Regions from separate parts of the Alteromonas sp. LMIT006 genome, predicted to be linked through region 2. Evidence: predicted binding sites of a transcription regulator. Region 2 holds the regulator's gene; each other region holds the start of a gene.
The links. The regulator sigma-54, encoded in region 2, starts transcription at its own class of promoters, with help from an activator protein. The targets are predictions, from matches to a motif close to GTTGGCACGNNNNTNGNNT.

Region 1 (7,666 bases), 160 kb from region 2:
TAGTTGGCATTCTCAAAGGCCCTTCGTACTACAATCCTCGCCGCTATCCAGAACGTGCACTGGAACGCCGTGATTTAGTACTCAAAATTTTATTTGAGCAAGATGTCATCGATAAACCGACTTATCTCAATGCGATTGAGAGCCCTCTCAATATTGCTTCCGGTGCGAGTCTCGCCAGTGGCAAGCATCCGTCTTTTATGGCCAAACTCAGACGAGAATTAACCACTATCTTGGCGGACCCATCGTTACGAGACTCTGGCATTCGCGTTTTTACTACGTTAGATATCAATGCGCAAAGACGAGCTGAGCAGGCATTAGCAGAGCGCGTCACACAAGTTGCCAATGCACGCAAGATTGACGATTTGCAAGCAGCAATGGTGGTCAGTGATAGTGCAACCGGTGGCATACGCGTGATTGTTGGGGATCGCGATGTCACCAATGACGGCTTTAATCGTGCCCTGGATATGGAACGCTCTATCGGCAGTTTGGTCAAGCCCGCCATCTATGTCGCTGCGTTGGAACAAGCTGATACTTATCGCTTGGCAACAATATTGCGCGATGAACCAGTGACAGTGACTTTAGACGATGGCCAAGTGTGGCAACCGCAAAATGCAGATAAAGAATATCGCGGCGCAGTCAATATGCTCGACTCATTAACGCAATCGTATAACTTGCCTGCAGTGAACCTCGCCTTAGACATGGGGCTGGATGTTGTGGTGCAAAGTTTGCAAAACTTAGGGGTAGATGAGCCGATCCCTGAGTTGCCAGCAATTACCTTGGGGGCAGTTAATCTCACGCCTTATCAGGTCAATCAGATGTATCAAACCATCGCCAATGATGGCGTGTTGAAGCCCTTACATACTGTGACAGGCATTCTGGATGCGCAGCAGCAGCTTCTCTGGCGCCGGTCAGAATATGGTGAGCAACGCATTCCTTCAGATGTTGCTTATGTGCTTAATTACGGGCTGCATAAGGTCACTCGAGACGGTACCGCTCGTGCCTTGGGGAAAATATTTCCAAACATTAATATGGCTGGCAAAACAGGCACCACTAATGATTATCGCGACAGTTGGTTTGCGGGGTTTGATCGTAATTTAGTTGCCAGTATTTGGATGGGCTCAGACAGTAATGCGCAAACTGGCTTGTCTGGTAGCAGTGGCGCGTTACGCGTGTATATTGATTGGCAACGTACGATGACGCCCAAATCCTTATCGAGACGTTTCCCACCAGGGTTAGAAATAGCCCATTTTAATCCAGAAACCGGCACGCAACGCACCGGTGGATGCCGTGATAATCTCTCTTTGCCTGCGGTATCTTCTGGTCTATCGGATGTGGTTGAAGGCTGTTCAGGGCGCAGTGAACGCAAAGCCCAACCAAAAGCGCCCACTAAGCCAAAACGCAAATCCTTGTGGGAGCGGTTATTTGGTGGGTAGGTCGATGTCAAACTGCTCCGAAATCGTTGGATGTAGACAACTCATCGTGAGCTACCCTGGCGTTTGTTTGGGCGATGTGGGAGCTGATGCCGCTAACGCTTTTAATTTCGCACTGCCAATAACCGGCGGTTGAGGGCGTTTTTCAGCAAGACGCTGTTCGATAAAAGAATTCACATCCCCTTTGTCCTCACATAATAAAGCTCCTACCGTGAACGCGCTATTCATGACCAAAGCTTGGTTGAGTGCACTGGCGCAATCAATATCGATTTTACTTTGCATAATGATTTTCATCGCAAGCGCTTCTTTGGTCAGAGGCTCTGGCGCTTTGAATAATTCAGGTGATATCAAATCAATTTGATACTGCCCGGATGCATTAAAGCTGAGCTCAGCAAATTCAGATGCTTGATTATTTTGCAAGTAGTCACGGGTCGCTTTAGGCAATATTGAGGTACTAGATAACAAAGTATTCGTTTTGAACGATTCTTGCAGGACGATGGGTGTTTGGGTACGAAAATCAAGTTTCGGTACGTCAACTACTGGATAGGGCGTCATAGCGGTACTGAACGTTTCTGCAGGTAATGATTCTGGTGAAGTTGGTGAAGGTGGCGGGACAAGCGTTTCCTGTGGTTGACCCATTTCGGGTTCAATGGCTTTGTTGACCGCAGGCTCGATAACTGGTTCGGGTATTGGTTTGGATGTCACGGGATTGACGTTTTTTTTGGGGAGCTCGGTGGAGACCTTTGGAGGTAAAGGGATTTCGACCAGTTGTGCTTGTATACGAGGTTGGTCACCCCTTACATCGACAGGGACAGACCAGTGTTGTTGTGCAAACCCAGCCATGATAATGAGATGAGTGACAAGCGAACCCAACACGAACCAGCCCACTGATGATACCTTGGGTTTCAAGAGCATACGTGAAGCATTATGGCCAGATGGTTCGGGCAATATATCAGTGTTTATTATAGAAAAATCAGCAAGTTCTTGGCGCATGCGTGTATAGAAACACGAAAAGGCAAAAGGTTCAATGTGACTTATTAATCGCCACGTTTGGTTGTCATTGCGAACGCACCAAAATCGAGCACCAAAAAAGTGCAAATCAAAATTCATTGAAAAAATATGGTGCATAAATACCATGCATTCCATGTGAAAATAAAGTTAAGCCACTGAAATATAATGTTTTTTAAAGTTGGCACAAATGTTGGAATACTAACTATGATAAATAATATTGATTCAGGAGAACTACATGAAACTCGTAACTGCTATCGTTAAGCCATTTAAGCTTGATGATGTACGCGAAGCCATCTCAGAGATCGGCATTGACGGTTTGACCGTCACCGAAGTAAAAGGATTCGGTCGTCAAAAAGGTCATACCGAATTATATCGTGGCGCCGAATACCAAGTGGATTTTTTACCAAAAGTAAAACTCGAAATTGCGATCAAAGACGACCAAGTAGAACGCTTGGTGGAAGCCATTGCTGATGCGGCTAAGACAGGCAAAATCGGCGACGGTAAAATCTTTGTCTACGATTTAGAACAAGCGGTGCGGATCCGTACTGGCGAAGAAAACGACGACGCTTTATAAGGAGATAGTCATGGAAGTAACATTTGAATTAGGCTATGCCTTAGATACGTTCTATTTTTTGATCTGCGGTGCATTCGTCATGTGGATGGCGGCAGGCTTTGCGATGTTAGAAGCGGGTCTTGTACGCGCCAAAAACACCACTGAAATCCTCACCAAAAACATCTCGCTATACGCGATCGCTTGTATCATGTATATGATTTGCGGTTACTACATTATGTATGGCAGCGCGGGCATCTTATTAGACGGCATCGTCGGCGATGGCGCAACGGGCGTGTTAGAAGATCCTGCTACTTATGCACCATCTGCGGACTTCTTCTTCCAGGTCGTATTCGTGGCAACTGCCATGTCTATCGTGTCTGGTGCGGTTGCTGAGCGTATGAAGCTCTGGGCCTTCTTAGCGTTTACCGTGGTCATGACAGGATTTATTTATCCTATGGAAGGTTCATGGACGTGGAACGGCGCTGATGTATTTGGCATGTATAACCTTGGCGAATTGGGTTTCTCAGACTTTGCAGGCTCAGGTATTGTACACATGGCTGGTGCTGCAGCAGCTCTAGCAGGCGTGTTAGTGCTTGGTGCTCGTAAAGGCAAATACACCAAAGACGGTAAAGTCAACGCAATCCCAGGTTGTAACTTGCCTCTTGCGACATTAGGTACCTTCATCTTGTGGATGGGTTGGTTTGGCTTTAACGGTGGTTCTGTTTTGGCTACCGCGACAGTTGAAAGTGCTAATGCCGTTGCAGTGGTCTTCATGAACACCAACATGGCAGCTGCCGGTGGTGCTGTGGCAGCGTTACTGGTCGCTCGAATCTTATTTGGTAAAGCAGACTTAACCATGGCGCTTAATGGTGCGTTGGCAGGCCTTGTTGCGATTACCGCAGAGCCTTCTACACCGACACCTGCTCTTGCTACCTTATTTGGTGCCATTGGTGGTGTGTTAGTGGTATTCTCAATCATCACGCTTGATAAGTTAAAAATCGATGATCCAGTGGGTGCAATCTCTGTGCACGGAGTCGTGGGTCTTCTTGGTCTATTACTAGTTCCATTCACTAACGGCGAAGTGACGTTCCTTGGTCAAATCGTCGGTGCATTAACCATCTTTGGTTGGGTCTTTGCAACCAGCTTGGCGGTATGGTTCGCTCTCAAATACACTATGGGTATCCGTGTGAGCGAAGAAGAAGAATACGAAGGTGTTGATGTGGCTGAGTGTGGCTTGGAAGCTTACCCAGACTTCACTACATCAAAGTAATTACCAACAATCGTTTTCATAGTAATAAGAAGGAACGGGATAACAAGGAAACATAACATTGTAATGGAACCCGAGCTCATGGATGAGCAAACCAGTTTGGTCTAAGTGTGTCCTTGCCCCTCTTTTTGAGGGGCTTTTTCGTTAAATAATTTAAGAATAACTCCTAATGTAAAAATAATTTAATTTGGGTAATATGCAATAAAGGAAGTGCAGTCCTAGGAATCGCGATGCGTCTGTTTGATGAACGTCAAAACATACATTATTGTTATGTGGGGATATTTGCGTTTATTTCGGGTTATGTTGCTATTTGGTTAAGTGGATACTTTGAAATCCATCAGGGCTTGGTCAATTTTTATTTCCCACACGCTCTTAGAGTCGCTACGCTATTCGTTTTACCATTTAGAATGTGGGCTGTTTTCTTATTTTGCAGCATTATAGGTTCGGATGCATATTACCACGTCAATATCGCAAATGACGCAGGTATTTCAATTGATACCGTCAAAACCTTCCTATTCTATTATTCTATGGAACTCTCTACTGGCGCCATAATTTATGCGTTCTATCTTAAATTGGTGGATGATTGGTTCACTGTCAGAGGGGTATTTTGGATAACGTTTTTATCTATGGTTTATCGCCTAGTGTACTTGGCCGGACCGGCTTATTTTAAAAGTGGGTTCTTTTCCTTTATTCCCGTTGATAGATATGTTGAATTCTTGGTCGCGATTCAAATCTCTGGGTATATTGTCGGGTTTTATGCACTGCTCATACTCTTTGTTATAAAATGGTGCACTGAGAATAAATATCGAATCACTCAAAAAGCCACAATCAGACTCCAGGGAACCATAGGTGTCATTTTTTTCACCTGTGCGGTTCTTGTCTACATATCTCCTGAGTTAGAGTACCTCATAAGAATCGCCATAATCATACCGTTTTTCTTGATCGCATCACGATTTGGGCCGATTGCGGCATTAAGTTATTCTTTATTACTGGTTACCGCTTTGTTCATCTATCTGGCGAATGCCACTAGTGAATTATTACAGATTTATTTACCCTTTATTCTGAGTTATTTATTGCTGGGTTTTTTTACGTTTGCGGTACTACAAGAACATCGTCGTATGACATACGGGATGCTTAAGGCGAAAAAAACATTAGAGGATAAAAATAAAAACTTAGAACAGATGACCTCACAATTAACCAAGTTGAGTGAACAAATATTGTCTGTTCAGGAACAAGAAAGGCAGTATTTATCACGTGAGTTACACGACGAAATTGGTCAGAATATCATTGTCCTTAAGTCTTCTGTTTACATGCTGGAAAAACATGATAATCAAGATAAGCACATTGATAAAATCAAAGAGCAGTTGAACCTAACCTATTCAAGTATATATGAGTTGATGCATTGGTTAAGGCCAAGTGTTCTTGATAATTTTGGTTTAATCGAAACGCTCAAAGGCGATTATTTTGCTCAAAAATTAGAACTAAGTGACATTTCATATAAACCCAAGGTCAATATGACTGTTGAGCTAAACAGTTTTATGCAGACTGCGATTTTTAGAATATGCCAAGAGGCTGTAAATAACGCGATCAAACATTCCTCTGGAAACAAGTTTGAAATTGAGTTGATACAAACCAACGAAATATTACATCTAAATATCAAAGATAATGGTAACGCGCAAGAAGATAGTATAGGCACTTCAGGCGGGTTTGGCTTAAAAATTATCAATGAGCGTGTGACAACCCTCGGAGGCATTTGCATCATTACTAATACTGATGGATTTGCAATATCGATAAGAATACCTTTGACAACAAGTGGAGATTTGAAAGATGGACTTTAGTAAATTGTCAATAACAATTGTTGATGATCATTGTATGGTCAGGGAGGCCTTTGCAAATATTATTCAAAAAGGTTTGAATCCGCTAAAAATTCACCAGTTTAGTTCTGTAGAAGACGTCCTAGAAGCCGAAGTCTTGTGTAATACCGACGTATTAATTACAGATATATCCCTTCAACCGAATGAACAGAATGGGTATGAGTTGATAAAGCATGTTAAGTCGATGGGGTTTAAGTGTAAGGTAATTGTCATTAGTATGCACGAAAACACGATATATTTGAAAGAAGCTAAGCTTATGAATGTAGATGGTTTTGTTCACAAAAGAGAAGCTTCAGAAAACATCATAAATGCTATTGAAGATGTCGTTTTTGGCAAACAGTATTTTTCAGATGATATTAGCAGAAAGATTGACTTAGCTAGTGAGCAGCTTGAAATATATGAAAATTTATTCCCGAAAGAAAAAGAGGTTTTTTTAAGAGTGGCAAAAGGTGAACACGTTAAAAAAATTGCAATTGACATGGATATATCAGTTAAGACCGTGCATTCGCACAGGTTGAACCTTTACAAAAAATTCGGCTTTCATTCAAGTTTTGATATAACACAATACGTACTGAAACACGGCATACTTAGTTCCGAGGACATTATAAAAAAATCTTAACCAAAACTTGAGAAACTCCATTTGACATGTGAATATTGGCATAAAGCTGAATTATAAGGACTTAGGTCATGCCTTCTCGATATATTCGCCTCTGTGCAACATTCTTTTTACTGTCTGTAACATCACTTAGCGCTTCACCCACTTTTGCTATAGAACAAAGTGCAATTCATAAGTTTACTGCCGAAGATATTTTTCATTTAGAAGTTGCGACATCTCCTCAGGTTTCGCCAGACCAAAGACACATCGTCTATGTCCGTCGCTCTAATGACATCATGACGGACAGCACGCGTTCAAGCATTTGGATTGCTGATGTCGCAGGTCAGTCACATGAGCCATTGTTATCATCAACACGTAACTATTACTCGCCGCGTTGGTCTCCATCAGGTGATCGCCTTGCCTATATCTCTACACAAGATGGCAAACCACAGATTTATGTGCGTTATATGGTCAGTGGTCGAACTGCGCTTGTCAGTAATCTAGCCTCTTCACCGAGCTCACTGACATGGTCCCCAGATGGCAATCAGCTCGCATTTACCATGAGTGTTGACTCTAACGAACGTCCGTTCGGGATCAAAATGCCAGCCAAGCCCAAAGGCGCAAAGTGGGCGCAGCCATTTCAATATATTGATAAAGCACGGTATCAAGCCGATGGCAGAGGCGTGTTAGACCCGGCTTACACCCATATCTTTATCGTGCCAGCAGAGGGTGGGACCGCTCGCCAGCTCACTTCGGGCAATTATCATCACCGTGGAAGTTTGAGTTTTGCTGCGGACGGTGAGCAGATTTTTTTCTCCGCCAATCGTTCAGATAATTGGGAATATGAACCAGCAGAATCCGATATTTATGCGGTGTCTATGGACGGTCAAATCACCCAAATAACCTCCGCACCGGGTCGCGAATTTGCCCCAAATG
Region 2 (7,666 bases):
CTTAGGAATGACTGGCGTGGTTGCTGATGAACGCTTAAAGGGAATTTTTACAGACGGTGATTTGCGCCGTGTCTTGGATCAAAAAATCGATATACATCGCAGCGTAGTCGAAAACGTAATGACAGCTAATCCGATTACAGTTTCACCAGAAATGCTTGCCGTAGACGCCTTAAATATCATGCAACAAAAGCAAATAACGGCCTTATTAGTTGTCGATCAGGAACACAACATTGTCGGTGCATTTAATATGCACATGCTTCTCAAGGCAGGGGTCGTTTAACGTGCAAACTCTTTACACCAACTTGTCTCATGACGTCGCGACTAAATTAACTCAGATCAAGCTGATTGCTTTTGACGTCGATGGGATCTTTTCTGACGGTCGAATTTATTTAGGTAATCAGGGGGAAGAGCTCAAAGCTTTTCATACCCGTGATGGCTATGGCGTGAAATCACTACAAAGCATAGGGGTAGAGGTTGCCATCATCACTGGACGCGCTTCCTCTTTAGTGCATAACAGAATGAGTGCTCTAGGTGTGAAACACATTATTCAAGGATGCGAAGACAAAGCGCAAGCACTTGCCTCGTTGAAAGATACTCTAGGTTTGACAAGCGCAAACGTAGCAAGCATGGGTGATGATATGCCTGATATTGGTATGTTTACTGAGTCGAATTTATGCATAAGTGTTGCCGATGGGCACCCTTTGGTAAAACAACAAGCTCAATGGATAACCATGACTAAGGGTGGTCAAGGCGCAGTACGCGAGGTCACTGATACTCTATTACAAGCTCATGGGCAATTGAATCATATTCACAGTGCGAGTGTTTGATGAATCGAGTTGGTTTTTCAATTTTTGTCCTGTTCATTCTGGTTATTATTGTTTATAACTTGCCCATTTCTGTGAATTCAAACAAGCAACAGACCAATGAAAATCAACCTTCTCTGTTGACCCCGACCTACTTAGCTGAAGAATTATTTTCGCAACGCTTTAATGAAGCAGGCCTAATAAGTCACGAAATCAATGCTAAGAGAATGGAACATTACGCCGAATTGGGCTTTATGGTCTTCACCCAACCGCGATATACGATCTTTTTGGCAGATGGCAGCCAATACATTATCAGTGCGCAAGAGGGCACCTTGTACGATGATAATCGTATGCTACTTGAAAATAATATTGTCATCCAAAGTCAAAATGAGACAGACTTTATTCAGCAAATTAGTGCAGAATATATAGAGATGAATTTAGATACCAAAGCGTTGAGTTCTAACTCGGCGATAGTGTTGCGTGGTAAAGAATTTTCCATGCACAGCAATGGTTTAGATGCTAATTTAGCACAAAAACGCTTTGCATTACTTGAACATACTCATACTGAGTTTAAACCAACCCAATAAGTCAACGAGATGAACATGCGTTTAATATTAATTTTTGCCGTTTTTATGAGTTGCGTTTTGCACGCGGAACAAAGCGATTTTGCTCAACCTATCACAATCAAATCGGTCACGCAGTTTGTGGATGGCTTAAATGATGTAGCGGTCTACAAAGAGAACGTCGTGATTACGCAAGGTTCATTGAAAATTACTGCAGATGAAGTCCGGATCGATGCCAGTGCGGGAGATGGTAACGAACTGTTTATCGCAACAGGAACCCCAGCCTCATTTGAGCAACGCTCTCAGGATGGCAGTCTCGTTAAAGCATCGGGAAATGAAATTAGATATACTCGAAAAGATAAAAAAATCAACTTGTCAGGAAGTGCTCAGTTAGCTCAGGATTCCAGTACGGTTTCGGGAGAAAATATTATTTTTGACATGCTCAATGAGCAATTAATCGCCTCTGGGACCGATGGGGATTCAGGTCGAGTTAAAGCGGTTTTTCAAGCTGAAAAAACACCACAAAAAGAAGAGCAATAAACACTATGGCAATTCTCAAGGCAACTCATCTCGCAAAGTCTTATAAGTCTCGACAAGTGGTGCGGGATGTTTCTTTAGAGGTTGAGTCAGGACAAATAGTCGGTCTGTTAGGGCCTAATGGTGCAGGCAAGACTACGACCTTTTATATGATTGTCGGTATTGTGCCATTAGATAAGGGCGAAATTACCTTAGATCAAACAGATTTAACTTATCATCCAATGCATGAACGCGCTAGGCAGGGTATTGGTTATTTACCTCAAGAAGCGTCGGTATTTCGTAAATTAAGCGTTTATGACAACATCATGGCGATTTTGCAAACCCGTAAAGAACTCTCGCAAGAGCAGCGAGAAGCAGAAGCTGACGCACTAATTGACGAGTTTAATATTAATCACATTCGCAATTCAGCGGGTATGGCCTTATCTGGTGGAGAACGACGCCGTGTTGAAATTGCTCGAGCATTGGCGGCCAATCCGAAGTTTATTTTGTTGGATGAACCTTTTGCTGGTGTTGATCCAATTTCTGTTGGGGATATCAAACACATTATTCAGCAACTTAAAAACAAAGGCTTAGGTGTACTGATTACAGATCACAATGTGCGTGAAACACTTGATGTGTGTGAAAAAGCCTACATTGTCAGCCAAGGGGAATTGATTGCTTCGGGTACAGCTTCGCAAGTACTTGATAATCAAAAAGTTAAGGAAGTATACCTAGGGGAACAATTTAGGCTATAATCAATACATGCAGGTATTTTGGATGTTATCTGCTAGGTTAGATTAAGGATATAGATGAGACCCTCACTGCAACTAAAATTCAGTCAACAACTTACCATGACGCCGCAACTGCAGCAGGCGATTAAGTTGCTACAGCTTTCTACACTGGATTTACAACAAGAAATACAAGAAGCTCTTGATGCAAATCCACTACTAGAAGTGGAAGACGACTTTTCTAGCAATACCGAATCACTCGACGAATCTCAAGATAAAGAATCCGCTAGTGCTGATTCTATTTCATCTCATGAGGCGCTGGAATCCGATAATGTATCGGACGATTTGCCATTAGACAGTACCTGGGATGAGTACTACAGTGCATCTTCAGCTCCTGCACCGATGACAAACACGGTTGGTGGTGACGATGATAGTGTTTACCAAGGTGAAACGACTGAGAATATTCAAGACCATTTGCTTTGGCAGGTAGATTTAACCCCTTTTTCAGACACCGACCGTGCCATAGCGTTCGCGATCATAGATAGCATTGATGACAGCGGTTATCTGACGACTTCAACCGAAGAAATTCTTGAAGCTGTTGATATTGAGGATGTCGAACTCGATGAAGTTGAGTGTGTCCTTAAGCGGGTCCAGATGTTTGATCCCGTGGGTTCCGGTTCTCGGAATGTACAAGAATGCTTATTGATTCAGCTTCGTCAGTTTGACCAAGACACACCATATCTAGCAGAAGCAAAAGACATTATTACCGAATACAGCGATTTGCTTGCAGCAAAAGATTATCGAACTTTAATGCGCAAAACGCGTCTAAAAGAACAAGAGCTACGCGAAGTAATGCTGTTATTACAGACACTTAACCCAAGACCGGGAAGTGTTATACAAACTGAGGCCCCATCTTACATCATTCCCGATGTGAGCGTGGTCAAAAAGAACGGACGTTGGTTAGTCGAACTTAACCCTGATAGCTTACCTAAGTTAAATATTAACCAACAATATGCAGCATTGAGTAAAAACTCACGCAATAGCGCAGATAGCCAGTTTGTCAAATCGCACATACAAGAGGCCAAATGGTTTATTAAAAGCCTGGAATCTCGCAATGACACATTGCTTAAGGTCGCAAACTGTATTGTGCAACAGCAAATAGGTTTTTTTGAGCACGGTCCAGAGATGATGAAGCCAATGGTGCTTAATGATGTAGCTGAAATGGTAGATATGCACGAATCCACTATCTCTCGTGTCACTACACAAAAGTACATGCATACGCCTCGTGGTATTTTTGAATTGAAATATTTCTTTTCTAGCCATGTGGCAACAGAATCCGGTGGTGAATGCTCATCAACAGCGATTCGCGCATTAATTAAAAAGCTCGTAGCGGCAGAAAACACAGTGAAACCGCTCAGCGATAACAAGATTGCAGAAGTGTTAGCCGATCAAGGTATCAAAGTAGCGCGGCGAACCATTGCAAAGTACCGGGAGTCTTTGAACATCCCATCTTCGAGCCAACGCAAAAGCTTGGTTTAAAAACAATGAAACAAAAAGGAAGTCAATTATGCAAATAAACCTGACTGGTCACCACGTTGAAATTACTGATTCACTACGGGATTATGTTGATACGAAATTTGAGAAACTCGAGCGTCATTTTGACCATATCAACAATGTACAAGTGATTTTGAATGTCGAAAAAATTCGACAGAAAGCCGAAGCTAAATTGAACCTCAATGGTGGTGAGGTGTTTGCAACCTCTGAACACGAAGATATGTATGCGGCGATTGATAGTTTAATTGACAAACTGGATCGTCAAGTGATTAAGCACAAGGAAAAGCTTCAGCGTCATTAATCATGAGCATTCAACATTTACTCGATATAGACCGCACTTTATGTGCGGTCTCTTGTCAAAGCAAGAAACGTATTTTAGAAACCATTTCTCAAGTCGTTGCCAGTCAGCTAGAAGATGTGCCTCAAGCTGAAGTACTGGCAAGTCTTGTCGGTCGTGAGAAGATGGGGTCAACTGGTATTGGCAAAGGGATTGCCATACCGCATGGTCGTCTAGCCAATATTGAAGAAGTGATCGCGGTCGTTTTAACGACACAACCGGGTGTGGATTTTGATGCGGTAGATAATGAACCCGTCGATATTTTTTTCGCACTTCTGGTACCCGAAGAGCAAATAGAAGGACACTTGCAAACGCTCGCAGCCATTGCTGCAAAACTCAATGATGAGCACATAGTCAGTCAGATCCGCGCAGCTACCATTCCACAGCAAATCATCGACGCATTGCAATAACCCGAGCTTTAGGAGCCTATATGAAACTCATTATTATCAGTGGACGTTCAGGCTCGGGCAAATCGATTGCACTGCGCGCCCTTGAGGATCTAGGGTATTATTGTGTCGATAATATTCCGGTAAACTTATTACCAGCACTGACACAAACCTTGACAAACGAGTACCATGAGGTCGCGGTGAGTGTTGACGTTCGTAACTTACCCAAAGAATCTAACGAGCTTGCCGAAATACTAGACTATCTACCGAATGCATGGGATGTGTCAATTGTTTACCTCGATTCCTCAAAAGACGTCTTGTTGAAAAGGTATAGCGAAACCAGACGCTTGCATCCGTTATCACGCCATAACCGTTCTTTAGAAGAAGCAATTAAATCTGAAAAATTATTATTAGAGCCGATACAAGAACGGGCCGATTTGGTGATCCACACTGACAAACTCACAGTGCATGACTTAGCTGAAATAGTCAAAGAGCGGATTTTGGGCAAAAAAAGCACTCGCTTAGTGTTGGTTTTTGAATCATTCGGGTTCAAGTATGGCATACCCAAAGATGCAGACTACGTGTTTGATGCCAGGTTTCTGCCCAACCCTCACTGGGAGCCGGAATTAAAGCACTTTACTGGCTTGGATAAGCCCATTCAGTATTTTCTTGGCGGACAACCCGTTGTGAGCAAGTTTATCTGGCAGATCCAAAATTTAATCACCACATGGCTACCCCATCTTGAGCGCAATAATCGGAGTTATGTAACGGTTGCTATTGGGTGTACAGGTGGGCAACACCGTTCTGTGTATGTTGCAGAACAACTCAAACAGAACATAATGGATATGTACCCAGATGTGCAAATTCGTCATCGTGAATTGCAGCGTAATGAGAAAAACTAACCATGCCAAAAATTTGTGAAGCACTCACTATCGTCAATCGCTTAGGGTTGCATGCTAGACCTGCGACTCAGTTAGCCAAAATATCTGGCGAATTCAACTCGACTATTACATTGCAAATTGGTGATAAAACCGCAGACGCTTCAAGTGTCTTAGGACTAATGTTACTCGCGGGGTCGCAAGGCAAAGTAGTTATGGTAACAGTAGAAGGCGACGATGCTGAAGAAGCATTTGAGGCAGTTAAAACCCTGTTTTGTACAAAGTTTTTAGAAGAGGATAACTAACTTCTCAATTTCTTTTTGTCCATCTTTCGTTTATCATTAACATATTCCAAACGCGCACAGTGTGGAACTTAAGTTATGGCAGAACTCTTAGCCACGCCCACTCCAGTCAACCAAGTTAGCATGATTATCGACGCACTTAACGCCGGTAAGTTTGTTTCTGTGCGCAAGATCCTGCATGAAACTCCCGCGTGTGATGTTGCCCTGATTCTCGAATCCAGTCCAAGTAAAACCCGTGATGAGCTTTGGGAATTACTCGATGCGGATTATCACGGTGACGTCTTAGAAGAACTGTCTGAAGACGTGCGTAACGGTATTATTAGTAAAATGATGCCAGATAATGTCGTTGAAGCACTTGAGGACATGGATACGGATGACTTGGCTGAGACGCTCAGTACCTTGCCGGTGGACGTAGTACAAGATATTCTTGATTCGATGGATGCCCAAGACCGCCAGCGTGCTGAGCAAGCCTTGAGTTATGGTGAAGAAACCGCCGGTTTCATTATGAATACCGACACCATCACCTTACGTCCGGATGTTTCGATTGATGTGATATTACGTTATCTCAGATTGCGCGGAGAACTACCTGAAAACACCGATACCTTTTATGTAGTCAATCGCTCAGATGTGTTAATCGGCAGTGTTCCTGTGACTCGCTTACTGACTTCTCCTTCTGAGATGACGGTAGCTGAGATCATGGATGAAGAGCCAGAAGTAATCACTGTGAGTACCCCTGATGATCAAGTAGCGATGTTGTTTGAGCGCTATAACTGGTTATCGGCGCCCGTTGTCGATGAGAATCACCTTCTGGTTGGTCGGGTTACGATTGATGACGTGGTTGATATCATTCGCGAAGACGCTGAGCATTCAATGATGAGTATGGCCGGTCTTGATGACGAAGAAGATACGTTTGCGCCCGTCATGCAATCGACCAAACGCCGCTCTGTCTGGTTAGGAGTGAATTTGGTTACCGCTTTACTCGCGGCAATGGTGTCTGATTTGTTTGAGCAAACACTGGCACAATTAGCAGTGCTTGCCATCCTCAATACCATAGTGCCGAGCATGGGTGGGGTGGCCGGTAATCAGACATTGACTCTTGTTATACGGGGTATGGCACTAGGGCACGTCAATGAATCCAACCAAAAGTTTTTGATCAGCAAAGAGCTTGCGATTGGTTTTCTCAATGGGATGATTTGGGCGGCGTTGATTGCTACGGTTGTCGCATTGTGGAAACAAGATTTTCAGCTCGGTGTGATCATCGCGTTTGCGATGATGATGAACATGGTCGCGGCCGGTTTGTCAGGCGCGACATTACCACTGATCATGAAGAAACTCAAAATAGATCCGGCTCTTGCAGGGAGTGTTATTCTGACTACAATCACCGATGTCGTCGGGATTTTTGCCTTTCTTGGCACGGCAACGCTATTTTTGATTTAGTCCGTACAGCGTTGCTACTGCGCTTTAATCTTTGAGCATCTGGGCAAAGGTTTGTTTAAACTTGGTTAACTTCGGACCAACGACAAAGTTACAATAAGTGTTTCCAGGATTGTTATTAAAATAGTCCTGATGATAATCTTCTGCGTCATAATAATTTTCTAG
Region 3 (7,666 bases), 450 kb from region 2:
AGCAATGCAGGGAATGAGCTATTACATCGTAATGGCGTTTTTCTGTGCCTTATTCATTGATGCGTTTGGCAAATCGAACTTGGGCGTGTTGTTGGCGGTGAATGGCGCGAATTTCTTAAAAGGGCTTGCATTACCGGCAATGGTGACAATTGTTGGGATCATTTTGTTGACGGCGTTTGTGAACTTATTTGTGGGTTCGTCCTCGGCAAAATGGGCGCTGTTGGGGCCTATTTTTGTCCCCATGCTGATGCAGCTGGGTATATCACCCGATTTGACGCAGGCGGCATATCGCTTGGGTGACTCCTCATCCAATATTATCACCCCATTAATGCCCTATTTCCCATTGGTCGTGGTGTATTGTCAGCGCTATGTTAAAGGTACTGGGATTGGAACATTACTCTCCCTAATGCTTCCTTATAGTATATGTTTGTTGGTGTTGTGGACGTCGTTTTTCCTCATCTACTGGAGCCTTGGTATTCCTTTGGGTGTGGGCGCGAGTTATGAATACATACCATCATAATTGGCGGTAATTACTTTTTATAGTCAAAAGTTGGAACAACCTTTGCTCTAGTGATATTGGTATAACAACAAGAGTAAAGGAAACATGACGATATGTGATACTGCATCACGGATGATGCCCTACAATAGTGCAAAAAAACAAGTGCTTGCCCAGATCAAGCGCATTTATACTGATTCTGGTCTATCAAAATCCGTTCCCCTAGAACAAGCTCATCATTTGATTTTGGCGGAGAATGTGATTTCACCCATGTCTGTACCTCCGCACGATAACGCAGCGATGGACGGCTATGCTTTGGCGCAACGCAGTCAGTTCTATAATCCCTTAGAATACATCGTGGTTGAGACCGTCCTAGCGGGCGATGTGCCACATAAAGCTTTAGAGCCTGGGCAATGCGCTCGGATCATGACTGGCGCTATGCTGCCACCCAATACCGATTCAGTCGTGATGCAAGAGTTAGTCGAGCGCAAAGGAGATATGATCCGACTTGAGAGTTTTCCGCGACAAGGGAGTAACATACGTCGTTGTGGCGAAGATATCGCATTTGGCGCGCCGGTTTTTGTGAAAGGGCATCAGTTATCTTCTGTGGACATTGGGCTGTTAGCGTCATTGGGCATTGCTCAAGTCAATGTGATAGAGCCAATAAAAGTCGCCCTATTTGCCACTGGTGATGAATTGCAAGAAGTTGGCAGACCTCTGGCGGAAGGACAGATTTATGATACCAACTCCCATGTTCTGTGCTCAGCATTAAAAGCTTTAGGCTGTGAAGTCCTGAACTATGGGATAGTCGAAGATGACTTAAATGTAATAAGAGAAATGCTGATGGAAGCAAATCGTCATTGCGATGTGATTATTACCTCTGGTGGGGTGTCAGTCGGCGATGCCGATTTTGTTAAGACGGCATTGGCGGAGCTGGGTGAGGTGGACTTTTGGAAAGTGGCCATGAAACCAGGTAAACCTTTCGCGTTTGGGCACTTGAGCAACAGTGTATTTTTTGGCTTACCAGGCAATCCAGTGTCTGCAGTGATCACGTTTCAACAACTCGTCATCCCCGCACTTGAAATGATGCAAGGCAAAACACCGACCGAGTTACCCTCGTTTTGGGCGATTGCCAAAGAGCGCATTCGCAAACGAGCGGGACGCAAGGATTTTCAACGCGGGTATTATGAAGTTCATAAAAACGGGCATCTGCATGTATCGGCGTTAAAAGGACAAGGTTCGGGGATTTTATCTGGGATCAGTCGAGCCAACTGCTTGCTGTTACTTGAATCTGACCGAGAGGACATTATGCCCGGTGAACAAGTACAGATTTCGTTATTTCACCCGGCAGTACAGGGCTAATGGAGAAGAACGAAGTCTTATGTGACTCTGAAATACTGCGATATTCGCGTCAGATCATGCTGCCATCGTTTGATCTCGAAGGGCAAGAGCGACTGTTACAAGCACATATATTAATTGTTGGCTTAGGCGGACTAGGCTGCACCGTTGCACAGTTTTTGGCGACCTCAGGTGTGGGCCAGTTGACGTTGCAAGATTTGGATGACGTTGAAGCGAGTAACTTACCCAGACAAATTTTGCATCAGCCCGATTCGGTTGGACAAGCTAAAGTAGATTCTGCCAAAAATACGCTCAAGGCGCTCGCGCCAAGTTGTCACATCAAGGCTATGCATATGCCATTTGTTTCTGGGCACGACGTGAAAGAGTATGATTGTGTGGTGGATTGCACTGATAATTTGGTGACGCGCAACGCGATCAACGCAGCTTGTTATCAAGCGCAGGTGCCATTGGTGTGTGGCGCGGTCATCCGTTATGAAGGGCAATTAGGTACTTTTTTTACCCGTGATGATTCGGCGTGTTATGCCTGTATATCGAGCCACTTTCGTGCACCAGAGATGAGTTGCAGTGAAGCCGGTGTCTTATCTCCAATGGTTGGGATCATCGGCTCGATGCAAGCTACGGAGGCGCTCAAGATCATCAGTCAATGTGCTATACCACTACACAATCAATGGTTGTTATTTGATGGGGCGACCATGCAAAGTCGCATTTTTGATATATCACACCACCCTGATTGTCAGGTGTGCTCGAAGTGACACGCTTTAATTTTTAGGTGCCGCATTCAGAGCCTCTTGCCACTGTTTTGGGGTATTGGTATTGAGCCAAATGCTAGGGTCTAAAACTGGTAAAATCATTGCCTTGGCCCAGCGACAAAAATCCCCGAGACGATACTGACCTTTGCTTTGCTGTGGTTGGGTGAGTCTTGATTCTAATTCGGACAGTACGGCAATTTGCATCGGCAACCAGATAGGTAAAGGTTGCTGATCAAAATGCACGACATGGTGTGACGACTGACCTGCTTTTATCAGCTCTAACAAAGGCTCAGTGGTCATTAGCGGCTGATCGATTGGAATACATAATAGGGCATCTGTGCGGTGCTGTAATGCTTTCATCACCGTATGCAAGCCTGATAGCGGACCGCACTTGGGATAGTCGTCACCTATCACCTCATAGGGGGTGTGGTGTGACACATTGGCATTGATCACAATATCTTGAATAGGCAGTGCTTGTAATAATTCACAGCCAAAGGCCAACATGGATTGTCCGTTGCGCTGTAAGGTCGCCTTATCCTGTCCCATGCGTTGGCTTAAACCGCCCGCTAATATAACGCCTGTAATGTGCATCTGTGCTCCCTAATTTGACTTAATACCTTTTCTTGCTAGCCACCGAGCATGGCGAGATGTTTGGTTGCACCCACTTGTTGTTCGTGTAACTGGTGGGCTTTTGCTTTAGTGAGCAGTTGTTGTCTGAGCCAATGTTGCAACAGCATTTGTTGTGAATCGTCTTGCAACAGGTGTCTCAGAGAATGTCCTTCATCCGCAAACAAACAGGGATGCATGGCGCCACGCGAAGTAACTCGTAAGCGATTACAACTTGCACAAAAATCTTTGCTATATGGCATGATAAAGCCGATGGATCCCACGTAATCTGGATGCGTCAGGGTCAGGGCTGGCCCCGTTGTGTCGGATTTGGCTTGCAGTGACCAGCCACGTGCTTGTAAACGCCGATAAAAATGCTCTGCATTAACATGGTTCTCATGAAAATATTTTGTATTGTCGCCGGTTTGCATCAGTTCGATAAAACGCAAAGAAACCGGCGTTGTTTTGATCCATTGCAAAAACTGATGCCACTGACCTAAATTATATTGAGCCAACATGACGGTGTTCACTTTACAGGGTATGCCCAACGCAATGGCTTTTTGTAATCCATCCATGACGCGTGTAAATTGACGAGAGCCGGTAATGAGCTGAAACTGCTCTGGTATGAGACTATCAATGCTGACGTTGAGTTGGGTCAATCCGGCACGTTGCCAAGTTTCGATATTGCGTTTTAGGTTAAAGCCGTTGGTGGTTAAGGCGATTTCTTTTATCCCTGGAGTCTGCGCGATGACTTCTATGATCTTTGTCAGATCTTTGCGTAATCCCGGCTCTCCACCTGTGATACGAATTTTACTGACGCCTTCAGCAGCTAAAGCACTCACCAAACGCTTTATCTCGGCCACACTTAAATCAGCTTGCTGTGCACAACCATTGCCCTGGACTTTATTATCACTGCAGTCGTAGCCATCCGGTAAGCAGTAATTGCATTTAAAATTACATACATCGGTGATTGATAATCGCACGTAAGCAAATTTGCGCTGATAGCCATCAACAAGCATAAAGGGCTTCTTAAATAAGGTTGTTCGTATTCATCTGATTGGCCTTTCAATAACCATACCAATGTAGTAAAGCCATATAAAACAATAAGATAATTAAGCACAATATGAATTTTTTTAGTGTATTTACAAGAAATGACCTAATAGAGTGCATTCAATGAAAAATCTGCTCCATTTTGTTTCAATCTGCACGAAAACCAACAATATATTTTGTAAACACATTGTTTAATATCAATAAAATCAATGAATTGCCTTATTGGTATGATACTTGATTTATTAAGACACCCTATTTTATTTAATCAGACAGGATGCCTAATGAGTCAACCCACATGCGTACTGGTATGCGCCGAAGATGAGCTGAGTTTGACCCAATTATCTGAAGCATTAACCACTTCACCTTATCGCGTAAAAACCTTTGCAGGAGCCAGTGCTGAGATGTTAAAGGCAATACAGATAGAATCGCCAGACGCTTTGATGATTGCTTCGGATACTGACCTGGGCAGTGCATTAGATGCTTTGCACATCTTACGTGAGTTACACCCTATTCCTGTGGTGATATTTGCACGACAATACAACGCCGTGCTGATGGAAAAGCTTATCGCGCTTGATATCAGCGCCTATGTGACAGGCGATGCCGAATGGCACCGCGCACCTGATGTGTTAGCCACCGCCATCGCTCGGTTTGATCACGCTCAAAGCTTGCACAAGGAACTTGCAGATACGAAGGCCGCTCTAGCGTCGCGAAAATTTGTTGAGCAAGCCAAAGCCATTTTAATTGAGCAAAGAGGGATGATTGAAGCAGAGGCGTACAAAACCATTCGGAAGATGGCCATGGATAAGGGACAAAAGATGGAAGAAGTAGCCAAAACCATCATCGACATGTCGCACCTTTGGCTCAATCAATCTAAGCGTTTGGGTTAACCCATGAAGACGCACTTTAAGCAATCGGTAGAATGCACCACATGTCCTTATTGTGGCGTTGGCTGCGGGGTCGATGCAACCGTCATAAATGACAAAATTACGGCCGTTAAAGGCACGCAACACCATCCTGCTAATCATGGCAAACTGTGTGTGAAAGGCACGCATCTGGCCGATACTGTGGGTAGAGACGGCCGATTATTAAATGCGGTTGTCGATGGCGAACCAGTTTCGAACGAACTTGCGAGCGCTGCGGTTGCTGAGCGATTTAATCAAATCATTCAAGAGCACGGTCCAGATGCTGTGGCCTTTTATGTCTCTGGGCAAATCCTGACAGAAGACTATTATGTCGCCAATAAGCTGATGAAAGGATACATAGGCTCAGCTAACATCGATACCAATTCTCGTTTGTGTATGTCATCTGCCGTGGCCGCCTATAAGCGCAGTTTTGGCAGTGATACGGTGCCTACATGCTATGAAGATATCGATCTCACACAAATGCTGGTGCTCGTGGGCTCAAACGCCGCGTGGACGCATCCGATCTTGTTCCAGCGCATGCAACAAGCCAAGGCGAACAATCCTTCTTTCAAAATTGTCATTATCGATCCTCGCGAGAGCGCCACGTGTGACATCGCTGATTTGCATCTCCCGATCAAGCCAGGTAGTGACATTGCCTTATTTAATGGTTTGCTGAATTTTATAATTGAAAATGGTGCTGTGGATGATGTGTTTGTTGCGCATCACACCGAGCAGTTCACGCAGGCTGCAGTGTCTGCCTCAGCTTACTCACTGGCCGAAGTCAGTGCGATATGTGGAGTCAGTCAAAAGGCGATAAGACAATTTTATCTATGGTTTGTGGAAGCTCCAAGTGCATTGTCTTTTTACTCCCAAGGCGTTAATCAGTCCGTACAAGGCGTGGACAAATGCAATGCCATTATCAATTGCCACCTTGCGATAGGGCAAATCGGCAAGCCCGGTGCGGGGCCTTTCTCAATCACTGGCCAGCCCAACGCGATGGGGGGACGAGAGGTCGGCGGACTCGCAAATATGCTCGCCGCACATATGAATATCGAGACCAAGCAACATCGAGATTGGGTACAGGATTTTTGGCAATCTCCGACTATGTGTCACACCTCGGGATTAAAAGCGGTGGATTTGTTCGAAGCCATCGGCTCAGGACGAGTCAAAGCCGTATGGATTATGGCAACCAACCCTGTGGTGAGTCTGCCCAATCGCAACGCCATCGAACAGGCTTTGGCCTCATGTGAATGCGTGGTGGTGTCTGAGTGTTTTACCCAAAACGATACTCTAGCATACGCCGATATTATATTGCCTGCGTCTACCTGGGGTGAAAAAAACGGCACAGTGACCAATTCAGAACGATGTATTTCGCGTCAACGCGGATTGATTGCACCTCCTGGTCAGGCCCAACACGATTGGCAATGGCTGACTCAGGTTGCACAAGCGATGGGCTTTACCGAAGGATTTAATTATACCCACCCGCACGGCATTTTTGTTGAACATGCTCGCTTATCTGGGTGGTGTAATGGAGATGATTATCCACGTAGGGATTTTGATATTTCAGGTTTGGCTGAGCTAACTCGAGCTCAGTATGATGCCTTAGCGCCCATTCAATGGCCAGTGAATCAAGAGCATCCCTATGGCACACAACGCATGTTTGCCGATAAGCGTTTTTTTACCGAGACTGGCAAAGCCAGATTCATCCCAGTGACGTTGCAACAACATCAAGAACCAGCAGATAAGGCATATCCTTGGATCTTAAATAGTGGTCGGTATCGCGACCAATGGCATACGATGACCCGCACTGGCCGAAGTGCCACACTAGCGGCGAATCAAACTGAGCCAATGCTTGCATTAGCACCTAAAGATATTGCTGAGTTAGGGTTAGTCGAAGGCGATTTGGCAGAGGTTAAGAGCCCTTATGGGAAGATATTAATGCCATTTACCGAGGCCAAAGGACAACGAGAAGGAACGTGTTTTGCTCCGATCCACTGGACAGCACAAACGGCGCCGAGTGCCAATGTGGCGCGTTGCTATAGCCCTCGAAAAGATGCGATCTCTGGGCAACCCGACAGCAAATATGTCAGGGTGAGCATTGCGCCAGTCACTCCCACTCAGCATTGGCAAATATTCTCACGCCATGAAATCAGTTTAGATTTGCCTTATTGGGCAAAATTGCCAGTTGCGGAGTCGGGTATTGGCTATGTCGCTGTATCAATCGAGGCGGTCGAACCGGTGTCTTTTATGAATACTTTATCGAGCGATGGCGAATGGGTGCATCTATCAAATCAGCCCAAGGGTCAGTTTAGTGCCGTGTTGCTCAAAGACGGACAGATCCAAATGATGGTATTTGGGCAACCCAATAAAGAACTTGTGCCATGGCCATGGCTCTCCTCGTTAGGGCAAGCAGGGATATCAGCAAAAGAGGCAATAGGAGTTTTATTGTTGCGCGATGTGCCGCTGGAATTCAGTCAGGGTCAAACCATTTGTTCCTGTTTTAA
Region 4 (7,666 bases), 140 kb from region 2:
AGCAAGAGCGTGGACTGCGTGCCTTGCTTAATTTAGGACATACGTTTGGTCATGCTATTGAAGCCGAAATGGGCTACGGCAACTGGTTACATGGTGAAGCCGTTGCAGCTGGTATTAATATTGCCTCAAAAGTCGCTATGGCGCATAACATGGTGACTGCATCTGATTGTCAACGCATTGAAGCACTACTTGAGGCGTTTGACTTACCCATTGTCGGTCCTGAAGATATGAACTATCAAACCTATGTAAAACATATGGCACACGACAAAAAGGTACAGGCGGGTAATATACGCTATATTTTACCTACCGGTATTGGTTCGGCGATTGTTACCGACGCAGTGGATACTGAAATTTTGACACAAATTTTAGGTGCTTAACCATAAAATGAGCCCCATCACACGGGGCTTATCCTGATATCACAACTACATGAATGACTTGATCACTTAATTCATTACTCGTCACAGCGAATTATTGTCATCGGCGAGACAGTCGCCGAGCTGCAATTATTGTACGAGCTCTAGGACTCAAGCTTAGAACAAAATATGTTCGATAATGACGTATTGTTCAGCTTGCCTAATAACGTTTGGTTATTGCAATTAGTCGGTGTGCAAGACCACGATGCAATCATGCAATACGTTAAAACTCATGCCTTGCAGGATCAAACATGGCTGTATCAAACCCAAAAATTCAGAGGCAATTGGTATGCTCTGCTGCTCAATATTGATTTTGCAACTAGGCAAGAGGCGCTCAGCATTGTAAACTCATTGCCACCAGAAATCATTGCTGCAGGCCCATTTGCTAAATCAAGTCTTGCAGTACAACGTGAAATACTCGTAACTGATGAGAATAACCAAACACCGCGCATGTTTAAAATGGGCAGGTGGCAAAAAAAAGTTAGTTCCAGAGATCCAACGCTGTCTTCCAAAACGCGGCATTAATCGCTTAATCGAGCCTTTTGTCGGTGGCGGTTCTGTTTGTTTAAATACAAGTTATGAATCGTACTTACTCAATGATATGAATGCGGACTTGGTCGGTTTTTATCAAGCACTCAAATCTGACATTTCTCGTTATATCGATGCAACCAGTGATATGTTCACTCCAGAACACAATTCCGCAGAGTCTTATTATGCCTTACGAGATGAGTTTAATCAGTGTAGTGAACCATTTCGCCGCGCGTGCTTATTTTTGTATCTCAACCGTCATGGCTTTAATGGCTTGTGTCGTTATAACTCCAAAGGTGGTTATAACGTACCATTTGGCCGCTATAAAAAACCTTATTATCCTGAACCTGAACTACACCAAATGTCCGCCAAATTACAATCGGCTCAGTTGATGCAAGGGGATTTTGCTGATGTCTTTGCACAAGCCCAAGAAGGTGATGTGATTTATTGTGATCCGCCGTACACCCCTCTTACGGTGACCGCGCATTTTACTACTTATGCGGGGAATGCTTTTTCTCACTCAGAACAGATGCGTCTGGTTGAATGCGCTAAACGTGCTCAGCAAGATGGTATTACTACCGTTATTTCCAATCACGATATTTCAGAAACCCGGCAACTTTACACGGAAGCCACTCGGATAAAACGCTTACAGGTTCATCGCTCAATTTCACGTCTCGCTCAAGGTAGGGTGAAAGTAAGGGAGTTGCTTGCGATCTATAGCGCTTAATCAAGCTAACCTAACATTGCCTTGACCCAAACCACCAAGGTCGCAATGAAACACAATACAAAAATAACCCCAACAATGAGATAAGGCACAAAAGAATTTGCTTTAGCATCTTGTTCGTAATTAGCCTGGGATTGTACCCCGATGGCACTTGCCGCAACGGATTTGATAATTTGCCAAAGACTTGGTTTCACAATCGTTCTCAAAAAAACTATTGCGTATTAGGACGGTTTGCCCCACCTGACGAATAATCATTGTTATTATTCGGTGTGAGTAATTCGAGCAAATCAAGGTAATGAAATGTCCCTGAATTAGAATCAGAAAACACCCAATCCAACCAGCTTACTTCATTTTGTTTGGCGGCAAGACATTGATTGAGTTGTTTTTGAGCGGTTTGAGATAATTCTGCTGGTATGGAGGGACGAGTGATTGAACTTAATGGGTTAGACACCAAAGATGTCGAATGAACATCACTTATGGAAAACATGGAATCGGTCTGCAAAAAAGCATAGCAATCCTTGGTTTTGCTATGTGCCAAGTAAGAATCGATGCCTACTACTGCAACCGCGAAAACCGCAAAGGCTACTACTTTATTTGAAATAACCATAACCTGTCCTAGTTGAATATATGTATTAAGTATAAACCACTTTCCTATAAAAACAAATGCTAGATGCGTGAACACCTAGCATTCGTTTAGTACACTTTTTAAACAAATAAGTTCAAAAATTATAAGTCGAATGATTTACTCAAAGACAAGTACAAAGACTCAGAATCATCTAGGTCAGAACCGCTTACGACTAGACCTAAGCCTACATCAAACTCACCCACCGATGTACCGTAACCAAATTCAAAGTATTCGCCTTCAGTGTCCTTACCAAAGAAACCAGCCGTCGCATACAGACCGTTTTCACCTGCAACCGTTAGGCCAACAAAATCATAATCTACGTCCATTTCGGCGCCTACTGGGCCATCCCATGTACCAACTGAATACTCAAGACTGAACATACCTGCGCTTAAACCAAAGTTAAACTCGTTATAAGCAGAATCAAAATCACCTGTGTATTGATAGGTGGTATAGCCGATGCTACCACTTACTCCATCAGTGATGTCAAAACCGTACCCACCGTATAAATCGACTTCCAGACCATCTTCAACTTCAGCAGTCCAAACGCCGGCATAAAAACCACCATTTTCATAATCAACACCCGCAGAGGCTGATGCAGATTCCGTTTGCTGGATTCCACGGAAGTGATAGTCAGATACAATGCCAACATTTGCAGACCAATCAGCCATAGCCGTTGTAGATAGTAAAGCAGCACCGATTACGGTTAATTTTGCTAGTTTCATGTGTTTCTCCATTGAGTAAAATTAAATTCTTAGCACTTATCGACAGTGCTTTAGAGGAATTGAGCAAATAAAGTTCGCCTTACGAAAAGTTATTCAAAATACGAGCCAACTCTGTAAGCTGTTGTTTAATAAGAACTAAAACAATAAAATAAATAGATTTTTACATTTATTTAAACTCGCAAATGGCTTAATTGCACCAATATTGAGCATAGCGCCCCATCCTAGCTCATCACCATAAGAGCGTTACATAACTTGTATTTACCTAAACTGAGATTGCATTTGGGATAAAGAGGTAATCTCGTGTAAAATGCTAAAAATTTTTTTCCATATCCAAAAGGCCGGCCAGATGAAACCCTACTTAATCGCCCCTTCCATATTGTCTGCAGATTTTGCTCGTCTTGGTGAAGAGGTTACCTCTGTCATCAATGCGGGTGCGGATGTTGTGCATTTCGATGTAATGGACAACCATTATGTCCCCAACCTTACTTTTGGCGCACCAATTTGTAAGGCATTGCGCAATTATGGCATTACTGCCCCGATTGACGTGCATTTAATGGTATCGCCAGTCGACAGTTTAATTGAACAGTTCATTACAGCCGGTGCAAGCATGATCAGCTTTCACCCTGAAGCGTCGCAACACATTGACCGCAGTATAGAATTGATTAAGGCTGGTGGTTGCCAGGCTGGACTAGTGTTAAACCCTGCAACACCATTACACATTCTAGAACACGTATTATACAAACTGGATTACGTGTTATTAATGTCGGTTAATCCGGGCTTTGGCGGACAAAAATTCATCCCCCATACGTTGACCAAAATAGCGCAAGTGAAAGCATTGTGCGCTCAGGTGAATCCGGACATCCGCATTGAAGTCGATGGTGGAATTGGCCCTGCCAATATTGCAGAAGTGGCTGCTGCAGGTGCTGACATGTTTGTCGCAGGCTCGGCGATTTTTAATCAACCAGATTATAAGCAAGTGATATCGCAAATGCGCGAGCAACTTGCCACTGTAACATCATAAGAGAAATAGAACATGACAAAACCTGTGGTATTAAGTGGCTGTCAGCCATCTGGACAACTTACAATTGGCAACTACATGGGAGCGCTCAAACAATGGGTTGCCATGCAAGAAACACATGATTGCTTGTACATGATTGTTGATTTGCATGCGATCACAGTGCGTCAAAATCCGGCTGATTTGACAGCTGCTTGTTTGGATGGCCTTGCGTTGTACCTGGCCTGCGGTATCGACCCACAAAAAAGCACGATTTTCATGCAATCGCACGTCCCTGAACACGCACAATTATCCTGGGTGCTAAACTGCTACACGCAAATGGGTGAGCTCAATCGCATGACCCAGTTCAAAGACAAATCTGCTAAAAACGAAAACAACATCAATGTCGGCTTATACAGTTATCCCGTGTTGCAAGCAGCAGACATCTTGTTATACCAAGCCAATGAAGTACCTGTAGGTGAAGACCAAAAACAGCACCTTGAATTAACCCGAGATATTGCCACGCGTTTTAATAATTTATACGGCGATGTCTTTACTTTACCTGAGCCTCATATTCCAAAAGCAGGTGCTCGAGTCATGAGCTTGCAAGAGCCGACCAAAAAGATGTCAAAGTCGGACGACAATCCTAATAACTTTATTGGATTATTAGAAGACCCCAAAAAAATCACTAAAAAAATCAAGCGTGCCGTGACCGACTCTGATGAGCAAGCGAACATTTATTTCGATCCTGAGAACAAAGCCGGTGTCTCGAATCTTTTGTCGTTATTATCGTGCACCACAGGTCGTAGTATTGATGATTTGGTTCCTGAGTACACTGATAAAATGTACGGTCACCTCAAAAGCGATGTTGCAGATGCTGTTGTGAGCATGCTTGAGCCCATTCAAGCCCGCTTTGCAGAAATTCGCAGTGACCAAGCTTATTTGCAAGAAGTCATGCATCAGGGTGCCGAAAAAGCCTCTGCTCGAGCAGCAAAAACGCTCGCTGATGCTTATCGTGCGCTGGGGTTCATTCCTGCCCAATAACACACGACACCAAACATGATCTTAGTCATTGATAACTTCGATTCATTTACCCACAACCTAGCTCGGTATTTTGTTGAGCTAGGTTGCGAAGTAGTGGTCAAACGAAATAACGAGATAACCCTTGATGAAATCGGGGCACTTGCTCCAGATGCGATTGTAATTTCACCCGGACCATGCACTCCGAATGAGGCTGGCATTAGTTTAGAAGTCATTAAGCAGTGCCATACTCACTATCCAATTTTGGGCGTGTGTCTGGGACATCAAGCGATTGCACAAGCCTTTGGAGCTAATATCATAAGAGCACCACACGCAATGCATGGTAAAGTATCGACCATCCGCACAGCCAGTGGCGTATTATTCAACAATCTACCTGAGCAATTTACCGTCACCCGATATCACTCTTTAGTCATCGAGCCAAACCGCTTACCCAGTGGTTTTGTCGTTACCGCGACAACTGATGACAATGTTATCATGGCAATCGAAGCCCCTACAAAACGCCTATTCGGCGTGCAATTTCATCCTGAGTCGCTTCTGACAGAACACGGTCATGCCGTGTTAAACAACTTCTTATTACAAATTTAGTCGAAGTTAGCATGCGCTTTTTGGTCATTTTGACCCGCGATTAAAAAAGATAAAAAATATTTTTAAATATTTACGCACACTTTTTGAACTGAGTTCGGATACTTATGCAGAGTTTATGCATGCTTTATGCAAAACCCGCAAAACCCTTTATTTTACAAGGGATAAAGGCATTTACACCAGGCCGAAAAAGGCGTATTTTAGATACATTAAACGAAATAAAAGGTAAAGAATATGCAAGTTAATCGCGCGACATTTGATGATGTGATGGTGCCTAATTACAACCCTGCCGCGATGGTGCCAGTAAAAGGTCAAGGCTCTCGTGTCTGGGATCAAGATGGTCGAGAATTTATCGATTTTGCAGGTGGGATCGCTGTGAATGTCTTAGGTCATTGCCACCCAGAATTGGTCAATGTGTTGCGCGAACAGGGTGAAAAATTGTGGCATTTATCTAATGTGTACACCAATGAACCGGCCTTGCGATTGGCTAAAAAGCTCAATGATGCGACATTTTCTGAGGCGGTGTACTTTTGTAACTCTGGTGCAGAGGCTAATGAAGCTGCCTTAAAACTTGCTCGACGCTGGGCACTTGACCATCACGGTGCTCAAAAAGACAAAATCATTGCCTTTACCCAAGGCTTCCACGGCCGCACCTTCTTTACCGTAACTGTGGGCGGACAGCCTGCGTATTCAGACGGTTTCGGCCCAAAACCTGGCGCCGTTAGTCATTCTCAATACAACGACTTAGAAGCGTTTGCGGCGTTAATTGATGATGATACCTGTGCCGTTATGATGGAGCCGCTACAAGGCGAAGGTGGGATTATTTGTCCTGAACCTGAGTTTGTCAAAGGGGTGCGCGAGCTATGTGATAAACACAATGCGTTATTAATTTTTGATGAAGTCCAATCAGGAGTTGGTCGAACCGGTGAGCTTTATGCCTATATGGGCTTGGGCGTGACGCCAGATATTTTGACCACAGCCAAATCCCTGGGTGGCGGAATTCCTATCGGTGCAATGCTGACTACCAAAGCGATTGCTGCAAGTTTTAAACCGGGCACACACGGATCAACCTATGGTGGTAACCCTCTGGCGTGTGCGATCGCGGAAAAAGCACTTGATATAATTAACAATAAAGAAGTATTAGACGGCGTAAAAGCCAAAGAGGCACTCTTTCGCAAAGAGTTAGAACGCATTAATGCAAAATACAATGTATTTAGTGAAATTCGTGGTAAAGGCATGTTACTCGGTTGCGCTATGAACGAGCACTATCATGGCCGTGCACGTGACTTCATGGTAGCGGCCACAGATGAAGGCTTAATGTGCTTAGTCGCAGGGATGAATGTAGTGCGCTTTGCGCCCTCGCTGGTCATTGCTGACGAAGACATTCTCGAAGGCTTAGTGCGTTTTGAGCGTGGTATTGCCAAAGTGGTCGCGGCTGAGACAGCAGAAGCGTAATATTTATGAATGTCATACGTCCGATTGCGCAAAAGGACTTTGCCGCGTTGCTTCAGATTGCAGAAGAGTCTGGTATTGGTTTCACCTCATTACCGGTGGATGATACCTTGTTGCAAAACAAGATCGAAAAGTCACAAACGTCTTTTTCAGCCCAGATTAGCACTGCCGGTGACGAAGGATACTTGTTTGTATTAGAAGACTCTATCACCGGTGAGATTTTGGGCACATCGGGTATTGAAGCAAAAGTTGGCGTCACCGACCCATTTTATCACTATCACATGGGTAAAGTCGTGCACGCCTCACGTGAGTTAAACATCTACAATACCGTAGATATATTGACCTTTTGTAATGACTATACCGGAGTCAGCGAGATCTGCACGTTGTTCCTGCGCGAAACGGCTCGAGTCAAAGACATGGGCAAATTTTTGTCCAAAACACGTTTTTTATTTATGGCTGAGCACCCTGAGCGGTTTTCAACCACGGTTATCGCAGAGATGCGCGGTATTAATGACGAAAATGGTCGCTCGCCGTTTTGGGAATGGCTAGAAAAACACTTCTTCTCAATCGATTTTCCTACAGCGG

Region 1: a site for sigma-54 is predicted at 2,619-2,637, ahead of glnK (P-II family nitrogen regulator). Genes of this name have one in related genera too.
Region 3: a site for sigma-54 is predicted at 4,482-4,500, ahead of NLG07_RS03015 (ANTAR domain-containing response regulator). Genes of this name have one in related genera too.
Region 4: a site for sigma-54 is predicted at 3,104-3,122, ahead of NLG07_RS01560 (TorF family putative porin). Genes of this name have one in related genera too.

What each region holds. Positions count from the first base shown of each region.
Region 1 is NZ_CP101291.1:350,717-358,382, reverse strand. It holds gene mrcB (penicillin-binding protein 1B) at 1-1,433, shown strand, start outside; gene NLG07_RS01680 (hypothetical protein) at 1,485-2,558, opposite strand; gene glnK (P-II family nitrogen regulator) at 2,677-3,015, shown strand; gene NLG07_RS01670 (ammonium transporter) at 3,026-4,264, shown strand; gene NLG07_RS01665 (ATP-binding protein) at 4,492-6,099, shown strand; gene NLG07_RS01660 (response regulator transcription factor) at 6,089-6,754, shown strand; gene NLG07_RS01655 (S9 family peptidase) at 6,823-7,666, shown strand, end outside.
Region 2 is NZ_CP101291.1:187,692-195,357, reverse strand. It holds gene NLG07_RS00910 (KpsF/GutQ family sugar-phosphate isomerase) at 1-280, shown strand, start outside; gene kdsC (3-deoxy-manno-octulosonate-8-phosphatase KdsC) at 282-827, shown strand; gene lptC (LPS export ABC transporter periplasmic protein LptC) at 827-1,390, shown strand; gene lptA (lipopolysaccharide transport periplasmic protein LptA) at 1,406-1,906, shown strand; gene lptB (LPS export ABC transporter ATP-binding protein) at 1,912-2,637, shown strand; gene NLG07_RS00885 (RNA polymerase factor sigma-54) at 2,692-4,149, shown strand; gene hpf (ribosome hibernation promoting factor) at 4,178-4,465, shown strand; gene ptsN (PTS IIA-like nitrogen regulatory protein PtsN) at 4,468-4,911, shown strand; gene rapZ (RNase adapter RapZ) at 4,932-5,789, shown strand; gene NLG07_RS00865 (HPr family phosphocarrier protein) at 5,792-6,070, shown strand; gene mgtE (magnesium transporter) at 6,146-7,504, shown strand; gene msrA (peptide-methionine (S)-S-oxide reductase MsrA) at 7,529-7,666, opposite strand, start outside.
Region 3 is NZ_CP101291.1:640,525-648,190, reverse strand. It holds gene NLG07_RS03040 (AbgT family transporter) at 1-520, shown strand, start outside; gene glp (gephyrin-like molybdotransferase Glp) at 605-1,858, shown strand; gene NLG07_RS03030 (molybdopterin-synthase adenylyltransferase MoeB) at 1,858-2,607, shown strand; gene NLG07_RS03025 (molybdenum cofactor guanylyltransferase) at 2,614-3,195, opposite strand; gene moaA (GTP 3',8-cyclase MoaA) at 3,231-4,229, opposite strand; gene NLG07_RS03015 (ANTAR domain-containing response regulator) at 4,542-5,147, shown strand; gene NLG07_RS03010 (nitrate reductase) at 5,151-7,666, shown strand, end outside.
Region 4 is NZ_CP101291.1:323,587-331,252, forward strand. It holds gene aroB (3-dehydroquinate synthase) at 1-377, shown strand, start outside; gene NLG07_RS01540 (SPOR domain-containing protein) at 543-938, shown strand; gene NLG07_RS01545 (Dam family site-specific DNA-(adenine-N6)-methyltransferase) at 841-1,668, shown strand; gene NLG07_RS01550 (DUF2970 domain-containing protein) at 1,674-1,859, opposite strand; gene NLG07_RS01555 (hypothetical protein) at 1,877-2,272, opposite strand; gene NLG07_RS01560 (TorF family putative porin) at 2,392-3,012, opposite strand; gene rpe (ribulose-phosphate 3-epimerase) at 3,359-4,033, shown strand; gene trpS (tryptophan--tRNA ligase) at 4,046-5,050, shown strand; gene NLG07_RS01575 (aminodeoxychorismate/anthranilate synthase component II) at 5,066-5,632, shown strand; gene NLG07_RS01580 (aspartate aminotransferase family protein) at 5,864-7,084, shown strand; gene astA (arginine N-succinyltransferase) at 7,090-7,666, shown strand, end outside.